4 regions of the Spongiibacter sp. UBA1325 genome follow, and region 4 is predicted to be linked to each of the others. Evidence: predicted binding sites of a transcription regulator. Region 4 holds the regulator's gene; each other region holds the start of a gene.
The links. The regulator sigma-54, encoded in region 4, starts transcription at its own class of promoters, with help from an activator protein. The targets are predictions, from matches to a motif close to TGGCACANNNNTTGCNNT.
Positions count from the first base shown of each region.

Region 1: galU (UTP--glucose-1-phosphate uridylyltransferase GalU) is a predicted target of sigma-54. The motif match lies at 2,811-2,828, and genes of this name have one in related genera.
Region 2: B3K78_RS06685 (flagellar basal body-associated FliL family protein) is a predicted target of sigma-54. The motif match lies at 1,180-1,197, and genes of this name have one in related genera.
Region 3: glnA (glutamate--ammonia ligase) is a predicted target of sigma-54. The motif match lies at 1,693-1,710, and genes of this name have one in related genera.

Region 1 is NZ_DBTD01000004.1:36,043-43,674, reverse strand. Features, by position in the region: gene pgi (glucose-6-phosphate isomerase) at 1-415, shown strand, start outside; gene B3K78_RS03140 (phosphohexomutase domain-containing protein) at 491-1,840, opposite strand; gene galU (UTP--glucose-1-phosphate uridylyltransferase GalU) at 1,844-2,680, opposite strand; gene fabA (bifunctional 3-hydroxydecanoyl-ACP dehydratase/trans-2-decenoyl-ACP isomerase) at 2,909-3,433, shown strand; gene fabB (beta-ketoacyl-ACP synthase I) at 3,499-4,722, shown strand; gene B3K78_RS03120 (molybdopterin molybdotransferase MoeA) at 4,799-5,989, opposite strand; gene moaB (molybdenum cofactor biosynthesis protein B) at 5,992-6,513, opposite strand; gene B3K78_RS03110 (sugar nucleotide-binding protein) at 6,500-7,360, opposite strand; gene B3K78_RS03105 (single-stranded DNA-binding protein) at 7,440-7,632, opposite strand, start outside.
Region 2 is NZ_DBTD01000006.1:183,143-190,774, reverse strand. Features, by position in the region: gene B3K78_RS06690 (flagellar motor switch protein FliM) at 1-646, opposite strand, end outside; gene B3K78_RS06685 (flagellar basal body-associated FliL family protein) at 657-1,109, opposite strand; gene B3K78_RS06680 (flagellar hook-length control protein FliK) at 1,424-2,614, opposite strand; gene fliJ (flagellar export protein FliJ) at 2,856-3,305, opposite strand; gene fliI (flagellar protein export ATPase FliI) at 3,337-4,734, opposite strand; gene B3K78_RS06665 (FliH/SctL family protein) at 4,715-5,404, opposite strand; gene fliG (flagellar motor switch protein FliG) at 5,429-6,457, opposite strand; gene fliF (flagellar basal-body MS-ring/collar protein FliF) at 6,450-7,632, opposite strand, start outside.
Region 3 is NZ_DBTD01000011.1:54,233-61,864, reverse strand. Features, by position in the region: gene glnA (glutamate--ammonia ligase) at 118-1,524, opposite strand; gene thiI (tRNA uracil 4-sulfurtransferase ThiI) at 1,907-3,361, shown strand; gene B3K78_RS16090 (acyl-CoA thioesterase) at 3,358-3,777, shown strand; gene B3K78_RS16085 (hypothetical protein) at 3,791-4,225, opposite strand; gene B3K78_RS16080 (sodium-dependent transporter) at 4,255-5,601, opposite strand; gene typA (translational GTPase TypA) at 5,791-7,599, shown strand.
Region 4 is NZ_DBTD01000001.1:24,472-32,103, forward strand. Features, by position in the region: gene B3K78_RS00120 (carbon-nitrogen hydrolase family protein) at 1-167, shown strand, start outside; gene yjgA (ribosome biogenesis factor YjgA) at 170-694, opposite strand; gene mgtE (magnesium transporter) at 732-2,090, opposite strand; gene B3K78_RS00135 (HPr family phosphocarrier protein) at 2,221-2,490, opposite strand; gene rapZ (RNase adapter RapZ) at 2,509-3,366, opposite strand; gene ptsN (PTS IIA-like nitrogen regulatory protein PtsN) at 3,369-3,818, opposite strand; gene hpf (ribosome hibernation-promoting factor, HPF/YfiA family) at 3,848-4,135, opposite strand; gene B3K78_RS00155 (RNA polymerase factor sigma-54) at 4,205-5,698, opposite strand; gene lptB (LPS export ABC transporter ATP-binding protein) at 5,842-6,567, opposite strand; gene lptA (lipopolysaccharide transport periplasmic protein LptA) at 6,569-7,126, opposite strand; gene lptC (LPS export ABC transporter periplasmic protein LptC) at 7,113-7,632, opposite strand, start outside.

The DNA.
Region 1 (7,632 bases), on a different contig from region 4:
TCTCGACCAACAGCAAGCCTTACTCGCGAACTGCTTTGCACAAAGCCTGGCGCTTATGCAGGGCAAATCTGCCAAAGAGGTGGAGCAAGAGCTACTACGGGACGGCTTCAGCCCTGACGAGGCAGCACAACTTGCCAAACATAAAGCCATGCCAGGCAACCGCCCCAGTACCACAATTTTGATGGACGAGCTCAGCCCCCGCGCACTCGGCAATTTGATCGCGCTGTACGAATATCGACTGATCTGCGCGAGCTTCATCTGGGACATCAACCCCTTTGACCAATGGGGGGTAGAACTTGGCAAGCAGTTAAGCCACCAACTACTGGGGAGCCTCCGAGGCGACACAGACAGCGACACCACCCCCGACAGCTCGACAGCGCAACTCATCGAGCGAGCCCGACGCGCCAATAGCTAATAACCGGACGCACTCACCACAGAAACAAAAAAGCCGGGCTATGCCCGGCTTTCTAACAAGCAACAGAAACCGCGCTTATAGCTGGGTTAGCAGCTCCTCAGTTTTCTGCTTCATCAGCGCCATGTCCGCCTCACTCTCAACGTTCAAGCGTACAACCGGCTCGGTGTTGGACATGCGCACATTAAACCGCCAGCCGTCAAAATCCATACTCAGACCGTCGGTATAATCAACGCTGCTTGCCTGCTCGGCATATTTTGCTTCAATGGCAGCAATACTGGCGCGCGCATCGTCGACCTCGCGATTAATTTCACCACTGCAGGGAAACTTGGCAACGCGCTCTTCGACCAGCGACGACAAGGCCGCAGACCTCACCGACATCAGCTGAGTAACCAGCAACCAGGGAATCATGCCACTATCGCAGTAAGCAAAGTCCCTGAAGTAGTGGTGGGCACTCATTTCACCGCCGTAGACCGCATTTTCCTTGCGCATTCGCTCTTTAATAAAGGCATGACCGGTTTTGCTCTGTACCGCCTCGCCGCCGCGCGCCTGAACAATATCGACGGTGTTCCAGGTTAAACGCGGGTCGTGAACCACTTTTTCGCCTGGAGCATTCAGCAGGAAAGTCTCGGCAAGCAAGCCCACAACGTAATAGCCTTCGATGAACTCGCCGCGCTCATCGAAAAAGAAACAGCGATCAAAGTCACCGTCCCAGGCAATACCCAGGTCAGCACCGTGCGCCTTAATGGCATCAATAGTGGGTTGACGATTCTCCACCAAAAGAGGGTTCGGCACGCCGTTCGGGAAGTTGCCATCAGCTTCGTGATGAACACGAATAAATTCAAACGGCAAATGCGGTTCCAACAGATCAACCACACGCCCAGCGCCACCATTACCGGCATTGACGACGATTTTGAGCGGCTTGAGGGCAGATACATCTACGTAGCTCAACAAGTGCTCGACATAGGCCGCACTCGTATCAAGCGACTGAAGCTGGCCACGCACCGCTGCCGGGGCTGAAAATTCGTTCTTCTCAGCAAGGGCTTTAATATCCAACAGGCCAGTGTCGCCGCTGATTGGCTTCGACTCCTCACGCACGAACTTCATGCCGTTATAATCTTTGGGATTATGACTCGCGGTGACGGCAATACCGCCATCCATTTCTGCATGCGACGTGGCAAAGTAAATTTCTTCTGTTCCACACAGGCCGATGTCGTACACATCGACCCCTGCATCGCGCAAGCCGTTAGAAACGGCTGCTTTTATTGCCTCACTACTCAGGCGAATATCGTGCCCAACGACAACCTTCTTCGGCTTGATCACTTCAGCAAAGGCGCGACCAATGCGATAGGCAATATCTTCGTTGAGCTGATCGGGGATGCGACCGCGAACATCGTAGGCCTTAAAACAGCTTAGTTCTTGCACCATGAATCAACCCTGCCCGTCTTGATAGATGTTTTCGTAGACGTAGTTTGTCGCTTCGATAAATCCGGGCACGCTGCCGCAGTCAAATCGGCGGCCTCGGAATTTATACGCCAGCACGCAGCCGTTTTGCGCCTGGGTCATCAGTGCATCTGTCAGCTGAATTTCGCCGTTTTTACCCGGAGGAGTGTCGCGCAAAATATCGAAAATATCGGGCGTTAGAATATAGCGACCAATAACCGCGAGGTTACTCGGCGCGTCTTCAGCCTTGGGCTTCTCAACCATATCTTTTACTCGGTAGAGGCCACCACCCATATCATCGCCAGCAATAACACCGTATTTCTCGATGTTCTCCATTGGCACTTCCTGGATGGCGACAATGCTACAGCGGAACTGGTTATACAGCTTCACCATTTGCGCCATCACACCATCTTCGCCCGGATTCACGCACAGGTCATCGGAAAGAATAACGCCGAAGGCCTCATTGCCCACCAGGCTTTCACCGGTAAGAATGGCGTGCCCCAAGCCTTTCATTTCGCGCTGGCGCGTCATCATAAAAGTGCCTTCGCTCAACACTTTCCGAATACTGGTCAGGTAGGACTCTTTGCTGGTGCCCGCTATTTGGTTTTCAAGCTCAAAACTAATGTCGAAGTGATCAGCAATGGCGCGCTTACCGCGACCCGTTACCAGAGCAATTTGCTTAAGCCCCGCCTCAATAGACTCCTCAACACCGTACTGAACCAGTGGCTTGTTGACGATCGGCAGCATTTCTTTGGGCATCGACTTCGTCGCGGGTAGGAAGCGGGTACCGTAGCCGGCAACCGGAAAGAGACATTTCCTGATCATATTACTTGTGCATCCTGTGTTTTTTTTGAAATAGCTCAGTCCGTAACGAGCCTTGTGAACGAATTTTCCCAGCAGTGCAGCAGATTCGCAATCACCGCGTAGCCTACTTTGCCCTGCTTACCAAATTATTACAGCAATGATCAGGCCAATGTTGACATTTTTGTGTGCTCAGCAGGCCCTTATGCTACTATGCGCGCTACAAATTTCTCACTGGCAAGTCTTTTTCTTATGTCTCTTACCCATAAAAATAGCTTTACAAAAGAAGAACTCATTGATTGCGGCCAAGGCCGGCTCTTTGGCCCGGGCAACCCCCGCCTTCCCGTCGACAATATGCTCATGTTAGACCGCATCACGCATATTAGCGGCGAAGGTGGCGAATACGGCAAAGGCCAACTGATCGCCGAGCTCGATATCAACCCCGACCTATGGTTTTTCGACTGCCACTTTGTTGGCGACCCGGTCATGCCCGGCTGCCTGGGGCTCGATGCCATGTGGCAGCTGGTGGGCTTTTTCCTCGGGTGGCGCGGCAACAGTGGCAAAGGCCGCGCGCTGGGTGCCGGCGAAATTAAGTTCACTGGACAAATTTTACCCGACACCAAACTCGTTACCTACACACTCAACTTCAAGCGACTCATTGAACGCAAACTGGTTATGGGTATCGCCGACGGCGAGGTCGCTGTCGACGGGAAAGTTATCTACACCGCTAAAGATCTGCGGGTTGGCCTGTTCAAAGACGACGCCAGCTTCGCGTAATAACAATGCCACTAGCGTGGCAAACAAGACTCACTGACAGAACAAACATACGCTACGAGGTAGACATGAAACGTGTTGTAGTTACGGGGATGGGTATCGTCTCCAGCATTGGCAACGACATCAAACAAGCTTTGGCTTCGCTCCAAAATGGTGCATCCGGCATCACACATAACGACACCTACAAAGAAATGGGCTTTCGCAGCCATATTTCAGGCTCCATTAAAGACCTGGATTTAAAAGCCCACATTGATCGCAAGCAACTGCGCTTCATGGGCGACGCGGCAGCCTATGCTTACATCGCCATGCAAGAAGCGATTGCCGACTCCGGACTTGAAGACAAGGATATCGACAACGAGCGTACTGGCATTATTGCCGGCTCTGGTGGTGCCTCTTCCGCCAACCTCATTGAGTCTGCCGATACACTGCGCGAGCGCGGCGTAAAACGTATTGGGCCCTACCGGGTTACCCAAACCATGGGCAGCACCGTATCTGCCTGTCTGGCCACCCCCTTTAAAATAAAAGGTGTGAACTACTCTATCTCTTCAGCTTGCGCCACCAGCGCACACTGCATTGGCAACGCTGCTGAACTGATTCAGCTGGGCAAACAAGATGTTGTTTTTGCCGGCGGCGGCGAAGAAGAACACTGGTCGCTGAGCTGCCTGTTTGATGCCATGGGCGCGCTGTCTACGAAGTACAACGACACCCCCCAGCAGGCCTCCCGACCCTACGACGCTAACCGCGACGGCTTTGTTATTGCTGGCGGTGCCGGCATGATCGTTCTGGAAGAACTCGAGCACGCCAAAGCGCGCGGCGCAAAAATTTATGGCGAATTAGTCGGCTACGGCGCCACCTCCGACGGCTATGACATGGTTGCCCCGAGTGGCGAAGGCGCGGCGCGATGCATGCGCCTGGCCCTGCAAAATGTCAGCAGTGAGGTCGACTACATCAACTCACATGGCACCTCGACGCCGGCCGGCGATATGCAGGAACTCAAGGCCATTAAACAGGCCTATGGCGAACACCCCATCCCCGTTATCGGTTCAACCAAGTCACTGGCTGGGCACTCTCTGGGGGCTACCGGCGTTCAAGAAGCCATCTTCTCGCTACTGATGATGCAAAATAACTTCATTGCCGCTTCCGCCAATATCGAGGAGCTGGATTCGGAAGCCGCCGGCATTCCAATTGCGACAGAAAAGCGCGAAAACGTGACGCTCAATACCATTATGTCTAACAGCTTTGGCTTTGGTGGCACTAACGCGAGCCTGGTGTTTAGTCGAGTTAACGACTAACCCAAAAGCACTTGTGCATAAAAAAGCCCGCTTCTGCGGGCTTTTTTGTATGCCAAGTACGGTTATTCTTTTCGCTCTAGGCACCCAACTCAGCGAAAGAAAGACAATCGATAACCTCTCCACGCCCAAAGGTCGTACCCGGCGGCACAATTGCCAATGCATTCGCCCACGCCACTGAACTTAGCGCCCCGGAGCTTTGCTGCGGATGCAAACTCAGCACGCCCCCCTTCAGGCGCACACGCAGATACTCCTGCCGACTACCTGGCTTTCGCCATTCGAAGTCCGCCGTCGCCTGAACGACGTCGGGCATCGGGTCGCTGATGCCTTGCATGGCCAACAAATACGGCCTGACGAGCAGGCAAAAGGTGACAAAACTCGACACCGGGTTGCCCGGCAAACCAAAAAACGGCACGCCTGCAATTCGGCCGTAGGCCAGGGGCTTACCCGGCTTAATCGCCAGTTTCCACACCTTGAGCTCACCCAAGCGCTCTATCTGCGCCTTAACATGATCCTCCTCACCGACAGAGACACCACCACTGCTTATTACCACATCGGCCAACTCAGCCGCTTGAGCCAAGGCCCCCGCAGTCGCCACTGCCGTATCGGGGATAATTCCCAGGTCGATAAGCTCACCGCCCATTGCTGAAATCAGCGCAGCCAGCATCGGCCGATTGGAATTATAAATTTGCGCTGTGCCGAGCGCCTGGCCGGGCTCTCGCAATTCATCCCCGGTCGACATCAAGGCAACTTTTAAGCGTTTGCCAACGCGACAGGCCGGCACCCCAACGGAGGCCAACAAGCCGAGGTCCGCGGCGCCTAGCTTGCGACCGCGTGCTACAACAACAGCCCCCTTAGCGATGTCCTGGCCACACGGGCGAATATGCTGGCCAGATACTGGCGTTATCGCAATCTCAACGCCCTCATCGGATCGCCGGCAATCCTCCTGAGCAACAACACAGTCTGCCCCCGGCGGGACAACCGCACCGGTAAAGATTCGCGCCGCGGTTCCCGGCAGCAAGGCATCGGGGGCATGGCCCGCCGCTATACGCTGGCTGATAGGCAGGGCCCGCCCTTCGGCAAGATCAGCGACCCGCAATGCGTAGCCGTCCATCGCGCTATTGGCCGCCGGCGGCACATCTGTTGCCGCGACAATATCCTCCCGAAGAATGCGCCCAAATGCGGCATTCAGATCACAGCACTCATCCCCACACAGGCTCGCATCTGCCAGTAACTCAGCCTGTACGTCCGCCACCGGGCGCAGCGCCATTATTAGTGACCTCTACGAGTAGTTAACACACCCACAAAATTGCAGGGGCGATGACGGCTATCGAGCTGCTCCGCGATAAGCCGCGTCCACGCGGTTCGGCACGCCCCCGTAGAACCTGGCATGCAAAATATCACGGTATTATTAGCGAAGCCGGCAAGGGCTCGCGACTGGATGGTCGACGAACCAATTTCCTCGAATGACACGGCGCGAAAAACCTCGCCAAAGCCTTCAATGTGCTTGTCAAAAAGTACCGATACCGCCTCTGGCGTGGAGTCCCGCCCAGAAAATCCGGTACCGCCAGTGACCAGCACAGCGTCAATGTTTTCATCGGCGATCCAAGCGGATAGTGCAGCGCGAATTTGATAAATATCGTCTTTCACGATCTGCTTATCCGCCTGCCGGTGACCGGCCTCTTGCAGAGCAGTACATAGGTAGTGCCCAGAGCTATCAGAAGCCTCATCTCGGGTATCCGATACGGTCAGCACCGCGATCGACAGAGCTGAAAACGCGTCAGAGGCGCTCATCGCAATCATCCTCACAAAGGGTTTTAATCATTTTTGGCAACCAGGATCGCCACGCTAATTGCTTAATACCGAAATTACGCAATAAACGCTCACAGCGGAGTACCCGCGAATCCGTTACCCACCCCCAGCCATCGCCATCAATTGAAATATCGGGGGGAGTCGCCAGATATTGCCCGGCATGAGCGTAGGCCACTTCGGCAAAAGCATAGGCGCTAGTGGCACCGCTGCTTTGATAGTGATAGATACCCCGGCACAGCGCACCACAGGAAAGCTGGTCAATCATTGCCGACAACACCCGGGCAAGGTCACCAACCGGCGTCGGAGCACTCTGCTGAGAATCATCAAGACCAAGCGCTTGGCCCGCTTTAAGCGCCTTGATAAAGGCGGACAGTAAATTATCACCGTCGGTCGCAATAAGTGGCCCCGTGCGCAGGATAAGCGCCTGCAAGGGCGCGGATAGCAGCTGCTCTTCCATTGCCGCCAGACGGACAGCATCCTGACCTTGAGGAGCTGGGGTGGCATTTTCTGCCACCGGCTCTTCGCGATCCAATGCCGCGACAACCCGGGCATCACTCAGCCCCAAATAACACCGCAGTTTCGGACCTACAGCACTTATTAGCTCCGCCTGAATATCAACGACGGCGTCGGTGACGGGTTCGCCCGGTGTTAAAAGGGCGTTAACGAGAATCGCACCGTCGGCCAAGTGCGGTTGCGCCAATAATTCAGAGGGCTTTAGTTGCAGCAATTCCCGGCCCCGGGAGTTCAGCTGCGCTTGCAGGGCCGCCGCTAACGCGGAGTCTTCACAGAGTAGTAACACGCTCACCGTTTCGCCCACTGCCGCCTTCATCTAGACATTGCACAACACTTTTCTGGGACGTTAATCCCGCCGCCGTCCCATCGGCGCTCACTAACTGCGAAGACATCTCTTAGAACGGAATATCGTCATCAAAGTCGTCAAAACCAGGAGCAGGAGCGTTTTGCTGAGCGGGCGCTTGCTGTTGCGGAGGGGCTTGGCGCTGCGGAGCTGATGGAGCAGGTGCTGCTTGGCGACGCTGCTGAGGCGCCTGCGCTTGGGAGTAGCCATCGTCGCCATAACCACCAGACATGCCACCACCGCTA
Region 2 (7,632 bases), on a different contig from region 4:
TGTCGCGTACGGCATCAATGGCGCTCCAGGGCACCACCGACCACAGCCCGCCGGTAAATTCGCCAATGGAAACCTCGAATCGTGTCGCGACCAGTGAGTCCGCTTCGTTAAAGCCTTCGAGTAAGCGCGGGTCGGTACACTGGCTGGACACCGCGGGGGCAGACTTCATCACCGACTTCCACGCCACCGCGATATCCGGTAGCAATGCGCCGACCAGAATTTCCATAAAGCTGATTTCGGATGTGGAAAACTGCTCCCGCGCGGCATCGGCTTCGCCGCCATGACCGCCGAAATAGCGATCCACCAGGTTAAAGACCAGCTCCGACTCAAAGGCAATCAATAAGTCGCTGCTCAGCGGCATACCCGAGATCAATGAAATGCTGCAGGGCGCGGGTAGCGTGTTTTGCAGCTCGTCGAATTTCATCACCGTAATGCGATCGGTGCGAATGCTCTCAACGCTGCTAACAAACTCTCGCACACGCTCAACCGCCGCGTTGCCAAATTGGGATTGAATGAGCGACAAGGTGGGGATCAGGCGCTGAACGGCGTAATCCTGTCGCGCGAGGTTGTATTTGCCGTCGTCGCTCGCCTTTGGCTCTTCGTCCATCAGCGCTTCGAGTTCTTCGGGGTCCAGTACACCGCTCATGGCAGCGCCCTCACTGCATCACAAATTTGGTGAAATACACATCTTCAATGCCGCCCTTGCCGGTTTCCGCTTCGAGCACACTGTTGATGGTCGCCACTGTCTTGGCCTGTATTTCCTTGCGGCCTTCGAGGCTGTTAATCATTTCCTTCGTCAAACTGCTGAACATCATGATGAGTTCGTGGCGAATGCGAACTTCGTAGTCTTCAAGTTTTGAGATTACTTCTTCATCGCGGCTCATAACCTCAACGTCTACCTGCAAGAAGCGCGTAGACCGCTCATTAAAGAGATTGACCACAAATGAAGGTGACAGGCTGTGAATGATCGGCGCCTTCACGGCCGGTGCGGCAGCTTCTGCCTCTGCAGCAGGTTCATTACTGCCGCGCATCACAAACCACGTTCCCCCTGCGGTTGCCGCCAGCAGCACAACGACCAAGCCAATCAATACGAATTTGTTTTTAAACATTGTGTTTTGCCCTTCTCTCTCACCGGTGAGATGCCAAAAAACCAACGAATACACGTCGCGTAGAGAGAAAATTGCAAAGGCTATGCCAGATATTTTTTTGCTTTTATTTCATAAGGTTAAGTCAACTTCAGGCCCTCGCGCCAAGAATTTGGCAGGCCAACGGCCGCCCATTGGCGGCAAGTGAAGAGAAGGCGTTCAGACAGGTCGGCGCCTGTCTACACCGTAGCGGTGGCGACAGGCGCGAGAAAATTCTCCAGCGCTAGCATTCACTACGCTGGGGAGTGCTAAGTCGGAATTAACTATGCCGGGGTTAGCTACGCATAGTCATCTACCGCCGAATCCCCTCTTGGGGCTCCTCTAGGCGCGCTGTCTTCTCGGCTGGCCTCTGGCTCACTAGCGGGCTCCGCATCGCCGGAGAAATGCACCACGCCGCGCTGAGCGCGGTCAGAAAACTGCTGACTTTGCTGCTGTTGCTGTGCGTCGGCCCAAGCGGATTGGTGACTCACCTTGACCTCTTCCAGGCGCATGCCCTGTTGTTCCATTGCCTGAGTTAACCGCGGCATCAAACGTTCGATCAACTCGCTGGTTTCGCTGTGCTGAGCTTGGAACTGCACCGACGCCTTGTCGCCCTGCATACTCAACTGCACGTGAATGCCTCCCAGCTCTTCCGGGTTCAGCTGCAGTTGTGCGGTTTGCGTTCCGGTACTGCCCATCCACTGTATGCGCGATGCCACCGCTTGGCTCCACGCGGGGTCGTCAATGGGGTTTTGACTAATGGTGAACTGAACGGCCGCCCGATCAACTGGCGGCGCTGGTCGGATAGTTAACTGTCGCGTTAGATCTGCAAACTCCAGGCTGTCGGCACCCGCATCGACACTCGCTACCTCAATGGCCGGTGGCGCGCTGGCGATACGCGGCGTCACCGGCGCATTCACTATGGGCGCCGACGCCATTGACGCTGCAGCATGTTGAGCAGCCGGGTCCGCAGCTATGGCAGCACTGGGTATTTGCGGCTTGGCCTGCAATGCACCGGGCGATGGACTAACCGGCGTACTGGGCGAGATACTTGCTGCATCGACCACTGGCGCCTCTATGTTCTGCGCAACAGGACGCTGGCTGCGAATTGCTTCAGCCACCGCGCCAAAAGAGGATAACTGCGGCGGCAGCACACTGCTGCTCTGCGGCAACGATTGGCCGAATAGCGGCAAGGGCTGGCCGCCCTCACCACCATCGGTCTTCAGTAAATCAGACGACTGAACTAATTCATCCTGAGGGCTCGGCAGCTCGGCCTCGTCATCCGCCAATCGCGCCAGCGCCTGAGCGGACAAATGGTCGAAACTAATCCCGTCAATCGGCGCGTCAGGCGTTTGTTGCGCGGCTAGTAAATCGCTGAAAGCCGCTAGCGGCGAGGCGTCGCCGTCGCTCAGAGGCAGGCCCTCCAGGTCCGGCGATGTTCCCGCAGCAGATGGGGTAAGTGATGCAAAAATGGCCTGTACAGTATTCATATTTTCATCCCATTTTGTCCGATAGCCCTGCGCGGAAACGTCCCGCATGGCGTCGACACAGCGATAATGGCGGCTGCCAAGTTATCGTCACTGAGTGGATTACAGCAATTGATGTGCCAATGCGGACTTTCGGCATACCGCGCACAATGGCTCCGCAAAGCGATTGGTCGGCGTGAGTATCAAAGCCCGAGCAAGGGGTAGGATAGAGGGAATAATAGTAAGGCTGACTGGCCCGTTCAGATTAGGCGTGACGCTGGCGCCACACGAAGCGTTGCGATGACAGCTCGTCACTCTCTCGCTGCTCGCGAGCATCCTGTTCTCGACGCTCGACGCGCTTATAACGCTCCAGCAGCTGCTCCATGCTCATACTGTGTTGGCGCGCGGTCATCCATTGTTGGCGTATGTCGTCGAGCTGCGCGGCGCAGCGCGCCACTGTATCGCTCTGCTGACGAATGGCCTGCGCCAGGCGGGAGAGAAACAGGCGGCTTTCCTGGAGATGCTTAAGGTCACAGTGACGACTTTCCGTCGAGCGACGGTAATCGTCGTAATACTGCTGTAGCTCGGTCAATTTATCTCGCTGTTGCTGATGCTGCTGTTGAACCGCGGCATAGCGCTGCGCCACTTCCTGCTCTTCGCGCTCGGCAAATTCCTGCACGGGCTTGAGGCGTTGTGACTTCTTGGCATGACTCATAGCGAACGTCCCCGGTTACCGGCGCAGTGCACTATTGAACGATAGTGTCCTGCATATTGCTGTCATCATTGAAGGTGACAATTTCAGCGAGTTTATCGAGGGATTGGTCAAAGCCCTCCGACTCATCAAAATCCTGCTGCAAAAACGCCTGTATGCGTGGCCACAGCGCTATTGCCTGATCGACTCGACTGTCGGTACCACGCTGGTAGGCACCTATGCTAATCAGGTCGCGATTTTGCTGGTACAGCGAAATCAGCTGCCGCAGCTGACGCACCATCGACTGATGAGCCTTGTCGGTAATGTCGTTCATCGCGCGGCTAACCGAACGCTCTACATCAATCGCGGGAAAATGCCCCGCATCCGCCAAACTTCGGGACAGCACAATGTGTCCATCCAAAATTGCCCGGGCAGAATCGACGATAGGGTCGTTTTGATCATCCCCTTCTGCCAACACGGTATAAAACGCCGTGATGGAGCCCCCCCCCTCTCGACCATTGCCTGCCCGTTCTACCAGGGCAGGCAAGCGAGCAAACACCGATGGCGGGTAGCCCTTTGTAGCTGGCGGCTCTCCGGTCGCCAGGGCAATTTCCCTCTGAGCTTGCGCGAAGCGCGTTAGCGAATCCATCAGTAATAACACCTGCTTACCCTGGTCGCGAAAGTGTTCGGCCACCGCACTGGCGAGCCACGCTGCCCGCAAACGCATCAGCGGCGGGTGGTCGGCAGGTGTTGCGATCACCACGGCTTTGCGCATTTCATCGCCGCCGAGAATATTGTCGATAAAATCCTTCACTTCGCGCCCGCGCTCACCAATCAGGGCAACCACCACCACATCGGCATTGGTGTAACGCGTCATCATTCCCAGCAGCACACTCTTACCCACACCACTGCCGGCAAACAGACCCAGTCGCTGCCCCTGCCCCACGGTAAGCATGGCGTTTATCGCTCGCACACCGACATCCAGGGGCTGGTGTATGGGGCGTCTGACCAGTGGATTGATCGGGGGAGAATTTAGCGGGCGCTGCTGCTTGCAGCGCAGCGGGCCGCGACCGTCCAGCGGTTCGCCGGCGCCGTCGATCACCCTGCCCAACAGGCCATCACCGACGGCGATGTTGGAGCTTTTACGAATCGGCCTCACCCGGGCGTGGGGCATCACCCCGCGGAGTTCGCCGGTGGGCATTAGCAACAGATGATCGCTGGCAAAGCCAACCACTTCGGTTTCCAGCCACTGGCCGTCGAGGGTCTCCACCTCGCAATAGGCACCGATAGCGGCCTTGCAGCCTTCGGCCTCTAGCAAAGTGCCAACAATACGCCGCAACTGACCCTCAGCCGCGGGTTCGGTGTCTTCAATGTGATGTAAGCGCTCGCGCAAGCCACGCAGTTGCGAGACCAGAGCGTGTTGTGTTTCGGCTTTAGTTTTGACCAGATTCATCAACGAGTACCTGTTCAAGCAAGGCCTGCAAGCGCTTGTCGGTGCGCTGATCCACCTGCGAGGTTCGGCTTTTGATCACGCAGCCGCCACGGCGAATATCAGCATCTTCGCTAATGTCCCAAGCAGCTGCGAGTGGCTCGGCAACGGCCGCGTGGTCCCTGAGCAGCTGCGCATCCGCGGGGTGCAGTTGCAGCTGAATATGTCCCTCTGCCGAGGGCAGCATGGCAACAGCACGCTCTACCGCCAGGGTTACAATCTCGGGATCAGCGTCGATCTCTTTCGCAATCAGCGCCTGCGCCAACTCCTGGGCCAGCAATATGAGCTCTTGTTGCACCTCGCCCTCTAGCCAGGCCTGCGCCTCGCGCAGCGCCGCCATTGCCAACTGCAGTTGTTGGCTCTGTTCAGCGAGCAGCGTACGCGCTTCGGCCTCACCCTTGGCAAAGCCTTCCTGTCGCGCTTGCTCACGCAGCGCGGCCAGCTCGTCAACGACCTCATCGGCGAGCGCCGCTGGCGCGTCAGTCGCTGGGGCCGGCCGACTACGATTGCTGGCGCCACCGCGCATTTCAGGTAGCTGCCAACTGTTGGCTGGTCGCGTTGTCTGGTCGACTGGTGGCTCAGCCACCGGCGTCTCGACGTCTCTGGGAATAAATTGCTGGAAGCCCGCTGTCACCGTTCCACCTCAGCCTGTCGCTGCTTAAATGTAGTCATCACCGCCGCGACCCAAATCAATTTGGCCGCTATCGGCCAGGCTACGCGCGATCGTGAGGATCTCTTTTTGCGCCTGTTCAACCTCGCTGATTTTTATTGGCCCACGCGCTTCCATATCGTCGACTAACATCTCTCGTGCGCGCTTGGACATATTGCGCAGAATTTTTTCGCGCACCTCTTCTGAGGCGCCTTTTAAGGCAATTGGCAGCAGGTCAGAAGACACTTCACGAAGTAACTGCTGCATGCCCTTGTCACTGATGTTAATCAGGTTGCTAAAGACAAACATCAGGTCTTGAATCTTGGTCGACAGCTCCTGATTATTTTTTGCAACACTATCGAGAATGCGTGTCTCGGCGTCGCTGTCCAAGCCGTTGATAATGCCCGCCGCTGCCGCTGCACCGTCGATATCCCGGCTCTTTAATTTGGCCGTTACTGACAGTTTTTTCTTCAATACATTTTGCAGCTGGGTCATCGCCGCATCGGGAATCGTTTTCATATTCGCGACGCGATACACCACATCGTTTTGCACCGCCTCGGGAAACTGCGCCAGTACTTTTCCTGCTTGCTCCTGCTCCAGATGAGCGAGGGTAATGGCGATCATTTGCGGGTGTTCGTCTTTGAGCATTTGCATCAGTGCTTCAGGCTCAACCCAGCGCAGTTCATCCATCTCACTGCCAGCCTCGTCGCCGAGTACGCGCTTGGCCAAACTGCCGCCTTTTTGCTCACCCAAGGCATTGGTGAACATCTTGCGAACATAGGACTGAACGCCAACCGCGAGCGAATTTTCAGACGCCGCACTCTCGTGGAAGTCCTTAACAACCTCCACCGCTCGCTGGTTATCAACACGTTTAATATTTGCCATTGCCGAACCGATACGCTCGACATCGTCGGGCGAGATATGTTGCAGCACCTTGGCCGCGTAGCTCTCGCCCATCATTAGCAATAACAACGCAGCCTTTTCACAGCCGGGAATTGCTGGCGCCGCCGTCGCGCCACTGGCGTTTGCATTAGCCATTGTCTTCAGTCACCCATCTGTTAACGACCTGCGCCACGCGGCGCGGATCTTCTTCAACCATTCCACGAACATCGCCTAACTGCTGCTCAAAGCTAATGCCTTGAGGGTAGCCCCCCGCGTTCGGCGCCCCAAGAGCAGCCACCGGCTGCTGTTGCAGCTCGCCGCTTATTCCAGGCTCATCCGTGCTCGCCACCGGCGCGGGCGCCTTGTGTTGCAGTAAGGTTTTCACGCTGGGCCGCAGCACTGCAAACACGATGAATAGCAAGGCAACGCCAACCAACACCTGCCGCACCAAATTCGCAAACCAGGGCTGCTCCCAGATCGCAGGACCCGTCGCCTCTTCGTCGAAGGTTACGGTTTCGCGAAAATCTGCCGCCATCACCGTCACCCGATCGCCGCGCTGTTCTTCGAAGCCCACGGCGTCTTTCACCAATAACGTCATGCGCTCAAGTTCTGGGTTGGTCATGGGCTCCACGACGACTTCCCCTGCCTCGTTGACGCGGCGGTGATTGTCCACCAGCACCGCGACCGAGAGTTTCTTCAAGCTGCCGCTTGGGTTACTGCTATGGGCAAGCACCCGCTCGATTTCGTAGTTGCGAATAACCGAGCGATTACCGGCGTCAGCATTCGCCTGCTCACCGCCCTCGCCGTCTACGCCCGCCGGCGGCGGTTGATTCGACAGAGCACCCGGCACACCGCGCCCCTGGGCGGCGCCGCCATTGAGCTGTTCGTTAATCTGTTCACTGCGCACCACCTGTCGGTCGGGGTTCCAGCTTTCCCGGCTTTCCTGCTCACTGCTGAAATCCACATCCGCGGCAACCGTTACCCTAACGCGGCCGGAGCCGGCGATGGGCCGGATCAAATCGGCGATCCGCTCTTCGTACGCCTGCTCAATGCGACGGCGATAGGTGAACTGCCTATCACTCAGTTCCAGTTGGTCACCATCACTGCGGCTTTCATTGAGCTGCTGCCCCAGCTGATCCACCACGGTGACATCCTCGGCATTCAAGCCACCGATGCTGCTCGCCACCAGATTGATAATGGCCGAGACATTGCGTTTAGAGACTTCGCTGCCGGGGTACACATCCAACATAATCGATGCGCTCGGCGCTTTGCGGTCACGCACAAATACCGATTGCTTGGGGATCGCCAAATGCACCCGAGCTCTGCGCACC
Region 3 (7,632 bases), on a different contig from region 4:
AAAAAGCCCTCGCTATCACTTTTCTGTAGTGTGCGACGAGTTGATAGGCGCGGCAAGGTTTAAAAAATGACAGGCAAAAAAAAGCCCGCCGAAGCGGGCTTTTTCGCACAAGGCGTATTAAACGCTGTAGTACATGTCGAACTCAACAGGGTGAGTTGTCATGTTCAGGCGCTCGATTTCCTCAGACTTCAGCTGGATGTAAGCATCGATCATGTCGTCGTCGAATACGCCGCCAGCGGTCAAGAAGGCGCGGTCTGCATCCAGTGCTTGCAGCGCTTGCTCAAGGCTAGACGCAACAGTCGGGATTTCAGCCGCTTCTTCTGCAGGCAGGTCGTACAGATCTTTGTCTGCCGCATCGCCAGGGTGGATCTTGTTCTGGATACCGTCAAGGCCAGCCATCAGCAGGGCCGCGAATGCCAGGTAGGGGTTCGCAGAGGGATCTGGGAAGCGAACTTCTACGCGGCGTGCTTTCGGGTTAGTGATGAATGGAATACGGATAGACGCTGAGCGGTTACGTGCTGAGTAAGCCAGCATAACCGGTGCTTCAAAGCCGGGAACCAGGCGCTTGTACGAGTTAGTAGACGCGTTGGCAAAGGCGTTGATCGCGCGAGCGTGCTTGATGATACCACCAATGTAGTACAGTGCTGTTTCAGACAGGCCGCCGTAAGCGTCGCCAGTAAACAGGTTTTGGCCGTCTTTGCTCAGTGACATGTGCACGTGCATACCGCTACCGTTGTCGCCGACAACTGGCTTGGGCATGAAAGTAGCGGTCTTGCCGTAGGCGTGAGCGACGTTGTGTACGCAGTACTTAAGTACCTGTACTTCGTCAGCTTTTTTCACAGCAGAGTTAGGGCCAACACCGATTTCACACTGACCAGCAGTACCTACTTCGTGGTGGTGTACTTCAACTTCCAGACCCATGTCGGTCATTGCGTTACACATTGCTGCGCGCAGGTCGTGCAGGCTGTCGACGGGTGGTACGGGGAAGTAACCGCCTTTAACGCCAGGACGGTGACCGGTGTTGCCTTCTTCGAAGCTGTTGCCAGAAACCCAGGCGGCTTCGTCAGAAGAAATCGCGTAGCTCGCGCCTTCCATTGCCACTTTCCACTTCACGTCGTCAAACACGAAGAACTCGGGCTCGGGGCCAAACAGAGCGCTGTCGGCGATGCCGGCAGAGCGCATGTAGTCTTCGGCGCGCTGAGCGATAGAGCGTGGGTCACGGTTGTAGCCCTGCATAGTAGAAGGCTCAACAATGCCGCAGCGAATGATGATAGTGGGCTCGTCGGTGAAGGGGTCGAGAACAGAGGCCTCGTCGTCTGGCATGAGGATCATGTCTGACTCGTTAATGCCTTTCCAGCCTGAGATCGATGAGCCGTCGAACATTTTGCCTTCTTCGAAGAAGCCCGCGTCGATTTCGCTCACCGGCATGGTGACGTGTTGTTCTTTACCTTTAGTGTCGGTGAAGCGCAGGTCCGCCCACTTCACGTCATTATCGGCGATTAACTTCAGAGTGTTCTCTGACATTCTTAACATCCTCCAATATAGAGTCTTGTAGTCGATTCGGCGTGGCCGAAAGCAGTGGCGATTATAGGTTCATTGCCGCGTGCCGCATAGCGGCATCTGCATAGAACCGAAAGTAAACACGCATATGCGCTGCGGGCCGTGGCGCCGCTGTTTCTGTTCGAAATTTATAGAGCAATATGCGTGCCATATTTTTGTGCTGGTTTTTTGTTCAAAATCCGAGCGAAAAACCCACTTTGCCTGAAAACTGTGCGTTTTGCCAAAAAATGCGCACCAATATAGTGCTTTGGTGTTTCATCTTGGTGCGTAGTCGGGGTTTCTGCGGAGCTGAAGCGTTTTAAGTGAACCGCTATAATGCCCGCCCAGCTATCTCCGTGGTGCCACAATGAAGTTCATCGTAAAGCTCTTCCCTGAAATTATCATCAAGAGCAAGCCTGTTCGCAAAAAGTTCATCAAGCAGTTGCGCGATAACCTGCGCAAGCTGCTGATCCCGATTGACCCTGAACTCCATATCGTTCGTGAATGGGACCGTATCACTATTGAAACCCAGTGTCGTGCCGACGCCGATATTGCGGCGATATTGGCGGTATTGAGCAATACCCCGGGCATTGCTCATGTCATCGAGGTGGCGGAGTACCCCTTGGTAGATGTGCACGATATCTATGAAAAGGTCCGGGATGCTGTTGGTGATAGCTTGCGTGGCAAAACCTTCGCAGTGCGCTGTAAGCGCACGGGTGATCACGACTTCAACTCCAATGAGGTGGAGCGCTACGTCGGTGGCGGCCTGAACCAGTATTCAGAAACTGGGGGGGTGAGGCTCAAGGACCCGGATGAAGTCGTGCGCGTTGAAGTGCGCAAGAATCAGTTCTTTGTCGTTAAGCAGCGACACGAAGGCTTGGGGGGCTACCCCATTGGCACCGTCGACTCCGTCGTCAGCCTGATTTCCGGTGGCTTTGATTCCACGGTGTCCAGTTACATGACAATGAAGCGGGGCATGCGCACGCATTTTTGCTTTTTCAATCTCGGTGGCCGTGAGCACGAGGTGGGGGTGAAAGAAGTCGCGCTGTATCTCTGGCAGAAGTTCGGTGCTTCGCATCGAGTAAAATTTATCAGTGTGCCATTTGAAGATGTTGTCGCCGAAATTTTGAAGAATGTTGAGAACTCACAGATGGGGGTGATTCTCAAGCGCATGATGTTGCGCGCTGCCGAACAGGTGGCGGCCGAGCTGGAGGCGCCAGCGCTGGTGACCGGAGAAGCGGTGTCTCAGGTGAGTAGTCAGACGCTAACCAACCTCTCTGTGATCGATCAGGTAACCGATACCCTGGTATTGCGCCCGCTGATCACCACCGACAAGCTGGACATTATCAATACCGCGTCCAGAATTGGCACCGAGCAATTTGCCGCGAATATGCCTGAATACTGCGGTGTGATTTCTGTGAAACCCACCACGCGTGCGCGCCCGGAGCGGATTGCTGCGGAGGAAGAGAAGTTCGATTTTTCAGTGCTTGAGCGCGCGGTTGCCAGTGCCAGATATATCAACATCGACAAATTGGCAGATGAAGAAGTCAGCCATACCGAGGTCGAGGTGCTGCCGATTCCCTTGGCTGAAGCCGTGGTGCTGGATGTGCGCCATCCCGATGAAGTTGACCGCAAGCCGCTCAGGTTGGAGCGCAATCGCGTGGCGTGCATGCCCTTTTATGAATTGCATAAGCGCTGCGTTGAGCTCGATCGCGACACGGTCTACCAGCTGTATTGCGACAAGGGGGTGATGAGTCGTCTGCATGCTGCACACCTGCTTGAGCAGGGTTATGACAACATCAAGGTGTATCGCCCCTCATGACTATCTACACACAACCGCCGTTATTTGATGTCGAGATAGCACCTCGCTGGGCCGATCAAGACAGCCTGGGGCATATCAATCACGTGCAGTACTTCTCTTATCTTGAAGAGGCGCGAGTGCACTGGCTGCGCTCCGAGGAAATGCTAGCCCTGGGCGGCTTTCGGCTTGTGATTGCGGCCATCGCTTTGAATTACCGGCAGGAGTGGCGGCACGGCCGATCGCTGCGGGCGCGCGCCTGGGTTACGCGAGTGGGGAACAGTAGCTTTAGTTTGCGGCAAGCGCTATTTAGTGACGATGGTGAGCAGCTGGTGGCAGAGGGCGATGCCACCCTGGTGCATGTGAATGAGGATCACCGGCCGGAGGCTATTTCTGCTGCTGCCAGGGCGGTACTGGCGCGGTCGCTGATCGAAAGCTAGCGCTTTTGCCGTGTCAGGGCGTAGCCAAATTGAAGTTATACAGTTTGAAGCGTTGATCTTGCAGGGTCAGTGTTGCGGTCATGATCGCGCTGCCGTTTTCGAAATAAAGCTTGCTGCTGTAACTGAGTCGCGGCGAGTCTGCAAAGAGAGATAGGGCGCCACTCAGGCGAGAAAAGCGCAGTTCGTCCATGCGCTGATATTGCCCTAAATGCTGGTATTGCGCGCTGAGTGCAGCCAGTTGCTTATCATTGACTTGCGCCAGTGTTTCACGGCTGAGCTGGGCGCGCAGCGCTGCGGGCTGCCAGCTCGAAATACTGCTAAGTGCCGTGTCTAAATAACTGCGCGCGGGCTCGCCGTACTGCTCTTCGACTTGGCTGCTGTAGTAATACAGGCCACCAAAGGCAATGAGGCCAACCAAAATAAAGCTGCGGAGCAGGGTGCTGTTCACAAGTGATCCTAAATGAGGTGCTAGCGGTATCAATGGCGCATAAGCCAGCCGAGTAGGCCCAGGCTGTGCAGGAACACCGCGATAATGCCCAGTGGTGCAATGTAGCGCAACAAAAAGCGCCAGGCTTTGAAGACCTTGGCGTGCAATATGCCGGTTTCGTCGAACACCCGGTCGCTAGGCATCAGCCAGCCGACAAATACCGCGATTAACAGGCCGCCAAGCGGCAGCATAACGTTGGCCGTCAGGTAGTCCAGGGCGTTGAACACGGACTCGTAATGAATGCTCGCGATGCCGCCCAGCCAGGCGATACCGGCCAAGCCGAAGGTGGATACCGGCCGCTTGACGCCGTGCTTTTCCAGCCACGCGACGCCCGGCTCAATAAGGGAGATCGACGAACTGAGTGCGGCGATGCTCACCAGCGTGAAAAACAGGGTGCCGAAAAAGATGCCGCCGCTCATGTTGGAGAAGGCGATCGGCAGTGTGACAAACATCAGCCCCGGCCCTTGGCCCGGTGTTAAGTCGTTAGCGAAGACCAGCGGGAACATCGCCATGCCCGCCAATAGGGCAATAATGGTATCCAGTGCGGCGATCGTCATGACGGTTTTGCCGATGGACGAATGCCCGGGAAAGTATGCGCCATAGGCCATGATGGCGCCCATGCCAAGGCTCAGGGTGAAAAAGGCGTGCCCCATCGCTACCAGTATTGCCTCGCCGTTTAGGCGGCTAAAATCCGTGTCGAACATAAAGTGCAGCCCGGCTTCGAAATCGCCGTTTACTGCGCTGTAGCCCACCAGTAGCAACAGGAAGAAAAACAGCATGGGCATCAAAATGTCGACGGCCTTGCCGATGCCCTGTGTGACCCCCGCTGCCACAACGCCGGCGGTGAGCAGGCAGAACACGCTGTGCCAAAGCAACTGTTGGCTGTTGCTGGCGAGTAAACTGCTGAAATTGCTCTCGATTTGCGCCGGGTCTAAATTGCTGTAAGTGCCGCCGATACTCTGTGATACGTATTCCAACGCCCAGCCAGCGACAACGCTGTAAAACATCATGATAAGCAGGCCGGCGAGCATGCCGACACCCCCGATCACGCCCCAGTAGCGACTGCGCCCGCTTTCTTTTGCCAGTTTGGCCATTGAGTCGGCGGGGTCGCTGCGCCCGGCGCGGCCGAGCATAACTTCAGCGATCATCACGGGAATGCCGATCATCAATATGCAGGCGAGATAAACCAGTACAAATGCACCGCCACCATATTCACCCGTGATGTAGGGAAATTTCCAAATGTTGCCAAGGCCGACGGCTGAGCCTGTGGCGGCAAGTATAAATGTCCAGCGCGATTTCCATGTCACGCCCTCGGGGGCCGAAAGGGCTTTACTCATATTATTTTTTCCGTCGCGGGAAGGCTTTTTTGGGAATTGTAGCGGTAAATGGTACTTCGGCCCAAGGTTTGGCCAGTGCGGTGGTCGAGTAAACACTGGCAATATGTCGTAGATGCCGATGAGTTGTGCGTATCTCGGCGCTGCTGGTGTATACTGCGCGCCCAAATTTATCCGACGACGACCTCGCCCATGATTGATAAGCTGCGCAATATTGCCATCATCGCCCACGTTGACCACGGTAAAACGACCCTGGTTGATAAACTGCTGAGTCAGTCGGGTACGCTCGACCGCCGCAACCAAGACACCGAGCGTGTTATGGACTCCAATGATCAGGAGAAAGAGCGCGGCATTACCATCCTAGCTAAGAACACCGCGATCCGCTGGAACGACTACCGCATTAACATTGTGGACACCCCAGGGCACGCCGACTTTGGCGGTGAAGTAGAGCGGGTGTTGTCGATGGTTGATTGTGTACTGCTGTTGGTAGACGCCGTAGACGGCCCTATGCCGCAGACACGCTTCGTTACACAAAAAGCGTTCGAGCGCGGTCTCAAGCCCATTGTCGTCGTCAATAAAGTCGACCGCCCGGGCTCTCGCCCTGACTGGGTAATTGACCAAGTCTTTGACCTGTTCGACCGCCTGGGTGCGACCGACGAACAGCTTGATTTCCCCATCATTTACGCATCTGCCTTGAACGGTATTGCCGGCCCAGAGGCCGACGAGCTGGCGGAGGATATGACGCCGCTGTTTGAGATGATCGTGGATAAAGTGCCTTCGCCAGATGTCGATGTTGACGGTCCGCTGCAAATGCAAATTTCAGCGCTGGACTACAACAGCTATGTCGGCGTTATCGGTGTTGGCCGCATCACGCGCGGTACCATGAAGCCCAATGAGCAGGTTGTGGTTGTTGGCGCCGATGGTAAGCAGCGCAAAGGGCGTGTGCTCACGGTGATGGGTTATCACGGTCTGGAGCGTGTTGAAGTCGAACAAGCACAAGCCGGCGATATTGTATGTATCACCGGTATCGAAGGCTTAAATATTTCCGATACCATCTGTTCGCCCAGTCAGCCGGAAGCGTTGCCAGCGCTGACTGTTGACGAGCCCACCGTCAGTATGACCTTCCAGGTTAACGATTCACCGTTTGCCGGTTTGGAAGGCAAGTTTGTTACCTCGCGTAATATCAACGACCGTCTCCAGCAAGAGCTGATCCACAATGTGGCGCTGCGGGTTGAGCAGGGCGACAGCCCCGACAAATTCAAAGTGTCCGGTCGCGGTGAGCTGCACTTGTCGGTATTGATTGAAACCATGCGTCGCGAGGGTTTTGAGCTGGGTGTGTCACGTCCTGAAGTTGTTCAGCGAGAAATTGACGGTGTTCTGCAAGAGCCCTACGAGCAGGTCGTTATCGACGTTGAAGATCAGCACCAAGGTGCCGTCATGGAAGAGTTGGGGCTGCGCAAGGCAGAGCTGACCAACATGGAGCCCGACGGCAAAGGTCGCGTTAAGCTTGAGTTTATTGCGCCTGCGCGTGGCCTGATCGGCTTCCGCGGTCAATTCCTGACGCTGACCTCGGGCAGCGGCATTATGACCACTGTCTTCGACCACTACGGTGAAGTGAAAGGCGGTGAGATGGCCAAACGCCAAAACGGCGTATTGGTCTCGATGGTGAAGGGCAAAACCCTTGCCTACGGTCTGTTTAACCTGCAGGATCGCGGTCGCTTGTTCCTCGGCCACGCTGAGGAAATTTACGAAGGGCAGATTATCGGTTTGCACAGCCGTAGCAACGACCTGGTGGTGAATGCGACCAAGGCCAAGCAGCTGACTAACGTTCGCGCTTCTGGCACCGATGACGCGCTGACGCTGACGCCGCCGGTACGTCATACCCTTGAGCAAGCGCTCGAGTTTATTGAAGACGACGAGTTGGTGGAAGTGACGCCGAAGAGCATTCGCCTGCGTAAAAAACTGCTAACGGAAAACGAGCGCAAACGCGCGGCAAAATAATTTGCCTGGGGCGAGGGCGGGCAAGCCGTCCCT
Region 4 (7,632 bases):
ACAGCGCGCGCCGAGAGACATCTGGAGGTTCCTGCGTGATTGACAGCTGGGGGCGCGTACTCGCCGAACTCGGCTTTGGCGCCGGTATTGCGACAGCTGACATCGACATGGCGGCGCAGCGAGCGCTGCGTCAAGAAATGCCAGTGTCGCAACACCGGCGATTCTAGTTCTACGCCTGGCTTTCTTCTTCGTTGGCAATTTGCTGAAGTTCGCGCAGGTAGCGAAAGAGCTTGCGCGCTGCTGCGGGCGGCTTATTCGCCGTTTTTTCTTTGCCAGCTTGCATGAGTAACTGGCGAAGTCGCTGTCGATCGGCATTGGGGAAACGTTGTAGTGCGGCGTCGACGCCCTTCACGCCAGTGGCCAGCATATCGTCTCGCAAGTCCTCTAGCTCGTGAAAGCGTCGCGCCAATGCTTTTTGCCCCTGCTCCTGTTCAAGCAGGGCGGCTTCAATGCCGCTGGCATCAATGCGGCGCATCAGTTTGCCGATGTACTGCATTTGCCGGCGAAGCCCCTCGCGGCTCTTAATCCGCCGCGCCGTGGCGATGGCTTCCTCAAGGTCGGGATCGTCGATGGGAACCCGGGCCAAGTCGGCATTGCTTAAGCCCACGAGGCGACTGCCCAGTTTTTGCAGGGCTTCCATTTCGCGCTTCAGTGCGGTTTTACTCGGGCGTTCTTGATCGTCTATATCGGTCACAATAACGGTTGCTCTATCGGCTTGGCTTGAGTGGAACTCAAGCGTAAAAATACGTGGCTAATCCAAGGAAGGACATAAAGCCGACAACATCGGTAACCGTGGTTAACACAACGCCGCCAGCTAACGCGGGATCGATGTTTAGCGCCTTCATTACCAGCGGCAAAATGGCGCCGGCCAGTGATGCGGTGATCAGGTTAATTACCATGGCGGCGGCGATAATGGCGCCGATTAAGGGGTCGTTAAACCAGTAACTGGCGGCCAGCGCGACAATGAGTGCCCACAGCAGCCCGTTCATGAGTCCTACCAGAACCTCTCGATTGATCAGCCAGCGACTGTTATTGCGGCTGATATGGCCAAGGGCCATCCCGCGAATCACCACGGTTAAGGTTTGTGTGCCGGCGACACCGCCCATGCTCGCGACAATGGGCATAAGTACGGCCAGTGCGACGACTTTTTCAATGGTGCCTTCGAAAAGGTTGATAACACCGGAGGCAATAAAGGCCGTTAACAAATTGATGCCGAGCCAAATGGCGCGGCGCGGCGCGGTGGTCATTACCGATGCAAAGGTGTCTTCGTCTTCATCCAGACCGGCCATACTCATCAGTGAGTGGTCGGACTCTTCGCGGATAACATCGACGACGTCATCGATGGTGATTCGGCCAAGGAGCAATTGATTGTCGTCGACCACGGGGGCACTGACCCAGTCCCGCCGCTCGAAGAGGTTGGCAACATCGCGCGCAGGCATGGACGCCACAATGGGCTCAACCTCGGTGTCCATGATTTCACGAACGGTAACGCTGGGGTCCGAGACCAGCAGTTTCCGCAGCGACAGTGAGCCAATGAACTGGTCATTACGGTTAACGACCAGCAGGCTATCGGTCATTGCGGGAAGCTCTTCGTGCCGCCGCAGGTAACGCAGCGCGACATCTAGGGTGATGTTCGGCCTTACAGTGATGGTGTCGGTGTTCATCAGACCACCGGCACTGTCCTCGTCGTAGGACAGTATGTGCTCCACACGCACCCGGTCTTGATGGTCCATCGACTCCAGCACTTCGCGAATCACGCGGTCCGGAAGTTGCTGGAGTATATCGGCGATATCGTCGGTTTCGAGACCCTCGGTGATCGCGGCGACTTCCTCGGCATCCATGTGCCGCAGGAACTGACTCTGCACCTCGTCGCTCAGGTGCTGGAGAATGTCACCCTCATTTTCGGTATCGACAAGTTGCCACAGCACGCCCCGCACTTTTTGCGGTGTCGACTCAATAAGGTGGGCGGCATCGACGGGCGGCAGGCCATTGAGCATACGCCGAATTTGCAGAAACGCGCCGGAGCCCAGAGCTTCATTCAGTAGCTCTAGGCGGCTTTCAGCTTGGGGCTTTTCTGCGGTTTGGGCCATATAGCTCTCTGCGTTGCGTTCGGCTTTCTGCTGGATAGCAGTCACACAGTGTGGCGAGAATTATCCTTTAATCTTCGCTGGGCAACAATTGCAGACGGGCGAAATCGCGCTGAAATGCGCAGTATTTGATTTATTCGCCTTCGTCAAAGCGGCGTTCGATCAAGTCGACGAGAGCGTCGAGGGCTGCTTGTTCGTCTTCCCCTTCGCAGCGAATGTGCAGTGTCATGCCTTTGCTGGCCGCGAGCATCATTACCGACATGATGCTTTTTCCGTCGACCCATTGCTGCCCCGCCGACACCTGAATGCGAGAGGCAAATGCGGTGCTGGTGGTCACGAATTTGGACGCAGCACGGGCGTGAAGGCCGAGTTTATTGATGATAGGAATTTGGATTTCTTGCATCGCCTTGTCCAGCCCAGGTTAGTGCTGAAGTTCGCGGTGGCGAACTTGCAGGCCAGGACAGGTGTCGCGAAGCGCCTTAGCCAGCTTTTCGGCCATGTATACTGAGCGATGTTGTCCACCCGTGCAACCGATCGCGATGGTGAAGTAGCTGCGACCGGCAGATTCTATCTCAGGCAGCCAGCGCAGCAGGTAAGTGAGTATGTCGCTATACATCTGTTGGACTTGCGGCTGGGCATCGAGGAAGTGCTGAACGGCGTCGTCGCGGCCGCTGAGGCTGCGCAGCGCCTCGTCCCAGTGAGGGTTGGGGAGCATGCGCAGATCGTAGACCTGGTCGGCATCAATGGGTAGGCCGCGCTTAAAGCCGAAGGACTTTAGTTGTAATGCCATGCGGCTAGCGTCGACGCCGAGAACGCGGTCACGTATGGTGGCGCGCAATTGATGCACAGTCATGTCGCTGCTATCGATGGTCAGCGATGCCTCGGCGACGATGGGCTCCAACAGCGCAGACTCTTGCTTTATCGCGTCGCTAAGCGGCTGGGAGTCGGTGCTCAGTGGATGCCGTCGACGGGTCTCGCTAAAACGCTTAATGAGCTTGTCGTCGCTGGCATCCAAAAAAAGAATACGCAAGCTGGCCAGGCTTCGAACTTGTTTGCACAGTTCTTGGAAGCGGGCGAGCTCTGTTTGTGAGTTTCTCGCATCGATACAGACAGCAACCTGCTGATGAACTTTCAGTGTGCTTTGAGAGAGTTCGGCAACGAGTGCGGGCAGCAGTGACACCGGCAGGTTGTCGATGGCGTAAAAGCCTTCGTCTTCGAGCTGGTGCAGCGCCGTGCTTTTGCCCGAACCTGAGCGGCCGCTGAGAATGATAAGCTTCACGCCTAGCTGGCTACCGCACGTTCATAAAGACTGCTGTCGCTGTCTGCGCTGCGAAGCTGCTGGCGGAAAGCGTCATCGTTGAAGGCGTTGGCCAAGCTTGCCAACACTTTAATGTGTTCGTCGTGTGCTTCGGCAGGGACGATCAACGCAAACACTAAGTCCACGGGTTGGTCGTCTATCGCTTCGAAGTCGATAGGCTCGGCAAGTTTAAGCAGCATGCCGGTAATTTCGGTGCACTGCTGGCTGCGACAGTGGGGAATCGCAACCCCGTGCCCGATACCGGTGCTTCCGAGTCGCTCGCGGGCGAGCAGTTCGTTGAACAGTTCGTCGGCGTTGAATTGCGCATTATCCTCACTGACAAAAATAGAAATTTGTTCCAGTAGGCGTTTCTTGCTGCCCACAGACGTACCGCAGTGGGTACGTCCGGGGCTGAGTATTGAATCAAGGGTCATGTTTACGTTTCCGGAACATCCCCGGGCCTTTAGTGGCCCAGGTTTTTCTCCTTGTGTTTAATAAGCTGGCGATCGAGCTTGTCGGTGAGGCTGTCGATGGCCGCGTACATATCCTCTGATTCACAGGTGGCGAACAGATCGGCGCCGGCCACATGTACGGTGGCTTCAGCTTTTTGAACCAGCTTTTCTACTGACAAGGTAACGTCGGTATTGGTGATATTGTCGAAGTGCCGTTGCAGCTTGGCGAGTTTGTTGTTGACGTAATCGCGAAGTGCCGGGGTAACTTCAACATGGTGACCACTGACGGTTATTTGCATATCTTGCTCCTTCATCGCTGAGAACATCCGGCGCCTCCCGGCGCGTTGTTTGGGCCTTTTGGGGCCTTATTAGACCAGTCTTTTCCGTTCGTTAGAGGGCGGAATGACTAGTGATTCCCTGTACTTTGCAATGGTTCGCCGGGCAACTTTGATGCCTTGCTCGGCCAACAGTTGGGTGATTTTGCTGTCGCTTAGCGGTTTTTTGGGATTTTCTGCGGCAATTAATTTTTTGATTAGTGCACGAATCGCCGTGGAGGAGCATTCTCCTCCGGTATCGGTCGAGACGTGGCTGGAGAAAAAATATTTGAGTTCGTAGATGCCTCTCGGGGTATGCATATATTTTTGCGTGGTAACCCGTGAGATCGTCGATTCATGCATGCTCACCGCATCGGCGATGTCGTGGAGCACTAGCGGTTTCATCGCTTCGTCGCCGTACTCCAGGAACCCGCGCTGATACTCAACAATTTTGGTGGCGACTTTCATCAGTGTTTCGTTGCGGCTCTGCAGACTTTTAATGAACCAGCGCGCTTCCTGTAGGTTGTCGCGAATATAGTCTTTGTCGCTGCTGGTGCCGCTGTCTTTGGCGAGCGATGCGTAGTGGCTGTTAATTTGTATTTTCGGGGCAATGTCCGGGTTTAACTCAACCAGCCAGCGGCCTTCTTTTTTGCTGACGAATACGTCTGGTACCACATACTCTGTTTCGTCGTTGCCCACGCAGTCACCAGGAGTGGGGTTCAGCGTTTGAATGAGTGCCAGGGTGTCGCGCAGTTGGTCTTCTTTTAGCCGGCAGCGACGCATGATTTGGTTGTAATCACGGTTGCCGAGCTGCGGCATGTGCTGCTCGACAATCTGCAGCGCTTCAGCCAGGTATGGGGTGTCTGGGGAGAGCTGCCGAAGTTGAATTAACAAGCATTCTTGAAGGTCCTGGCCGCCAACACCGGGGGGGTCAAACTGCTGGATGAGGTGAAGGACTGCATTCACTTCTTCTATTTCGATATTGTCGTCGTCGAAGGCGTCCACCAGCTCTTCGGGGCTGACGGTGAGCCGCCCCTTTTCATCGATCGCGTCGATGATGGCATCGGCGACGATGCGGTCAAGTTCTGAGAGCCGGCTGAGGTTGAGTTGCCAGCGCAGGTGGTCCTGGAGCGACTCTGAGCTGCCGTGGCGATAGTCATTGTTGTAGTCGTCGTCGGCGCTACCGGCCGCGGAGGAGCTTGGTGCAGAGCTTTGGTAGACGTCTTCCCACTGGCTGTCTACCGGCAAATCTTCGGGGATGTCGCTGCGCTCGGCCCATTCACTGTCGGCGTCGTTGCTGGGCGCCTCCTCAGCAGAGGTCGTTTTGCTGTCAGCCTCATTGGCGTTACTTTCGCTCTGGCTGTTGCTGCTCTGGGGTTCCGGGCTGTCGCTGTCTTCCTCTACTTCCAGCAGGGGGTTGGAGTCCAGTGCCGACTGAATTTCCTGTTGAAGGTCGAGGGTGGAGAGCTGTAATAAACGAATCGCCTGTTGCAGCTGGGGCGTCATGGTCAGCTGCTGACCGACTTTTAGCTGGAGCGATTGTTTCATAGGCAATGACTTCTACTACAACCATACCTGAGGGATTAAATGCCGTTATGTAGTCATAAACGACGATGCTTCAGGGTCAGTGTAGTCCCGCAGCCGCACCGCTGCAATAGGCGTTTAAAGCAATTGCTGTGCCGATTTTTTGATCAAAGGGTAAATGTGTCGCCGAGGTAGATGTCCCGCACGATTTGGTTGTTGAGTACGGCCTCGGCATTGCCCTCAGCAACGATGCGACCTTCGCCAACTATGTAGGCTTTTTCGCAGATATCGAGGGTTTCTCGCACATTGTGGTCGGTAATCAGGACGCCGATGCCGCGCGCCTGCAGGTGGCGAATAATTTGCTGAATATCGTTCACCGATATGGGGTCTACCCCGGCAAAGGGCTCGTCGAGCAGAATAAAACTGGGCTCGGTGGCCAGTGCTCGCGCAATTTCTACTCTGCGCCGTTCCCCGCCCGAGAGCGCCATACCCGGCGATTGGCGAATATGGGCAATGTGAAATTCTTGTAGCAGTGCATCGAGCTTTTCTTTGCGTTGCTTGCGATTCAGGTCGCTGCGGGTCTCCAATATCGCCATGATGTTGTCAGCGACGCTCAGCTTCCGAAATATGGATGCTTCCTGAGGGAGGTAGCCGACGCCGTGTTTGGCCCGACCCTGGATGGAAAGTGGTGTCAGGTCTTTGTCGTCGAGCTGAATGCGGCCACGGTCGGCGTTGACGATGCCGACGATCATGTAAAAACAGGTTGTTTTCCCTGCCCCGTTGGGACCCAACAAGCCGACTATTTCACCGCTGTTAATACTCAGGGAGACGTCTTTGATTACCTCTCTGCCTTTGTAGGCTTTAGCGAGGTTGCTGGCTTTCAATACGGGCATGTTAGCGGGGAGTCTCCGGGGTGTCGGGGGTGGTGCTTGGCGCGGGGCTATCGGTATCACTCACGCCCTGCTGAGGCTGTAGGGTCATTTGTACCCTGCCATCGAGTTTGTGGCTGCCGCCATCGGCAATGACCATTTGCTTGCGCCCGCTGTATACAATGCGATCGCCACTGATCTTTGAGCCTTGATGTCGGATGGTGGCATCTTTTTGCAGCAGGATTTCCTCGGCATTTAGGCTGTATTCTATGAGTCGAGCACTGGCGACCACGACGCCTTCCCCGGCGCGGGGTTGTTGCTCAAAATGGGCGGGGCTGCCATGGGCAATAACCTTGGTTACTTTTCTGTCAGCCTCGACAATAATCAGCTTGTCTGCACGAATAATCAGGCTGCCCTGCGACATATTGACGTTGCCCGTGTAAATGCCGCGATTGTTTTCATAGGTGGCTTTGTCTGAGCTGAGGTTGATGGCCTGGCGGCGATCATCGGGCAAGCCATGCACGCTGCTGGCGAGGCAGAGCAGGGCGCTAATAGCGAAGGTGGGTAGATTATTGCGGTTCATAGTATCCTTTTACCTTCGCGAGCAGCTCGACTTTCTCGTTAACGAGGTCGGCCGTCATGCCCTCCGACTGGGTTTCGCCATTGGGTAGTTGCAGTCGCAGTGGCTGATCCGTCGCAACCAGGCTTTGCTCCAGGTCAATGCTGAGTTGCTCTGTGTGGATTTGCGCTTCGCGAATTAAGTCTTCAACAACAACACTGCCACGCAACTGCAGTTGTTGGCCATTTTGTGACAGTGTGCCGGTAATGGCTTGCGCCGTCCACGGCCGCTGCTCGCCGATATTGCCGATGTAAAAGGGCTGATTGAGCTGGATGCTGCCCGAGGAAATCATGCGTTCGGCACTGTCTGCGCGCCAGCGGTATGCCACATTGCCGTCTTGGCGATATTTCAAGCCTTCGATGCCCTGGAGGTGGGAGTCAACGTCGGGGATGGCTTCGAAGCTGTCAGTCAGGCTCAATTTCCCGCTCTCACTAAATTGCGTGAGGTAGATCACGGTGCCCGCGATAGCG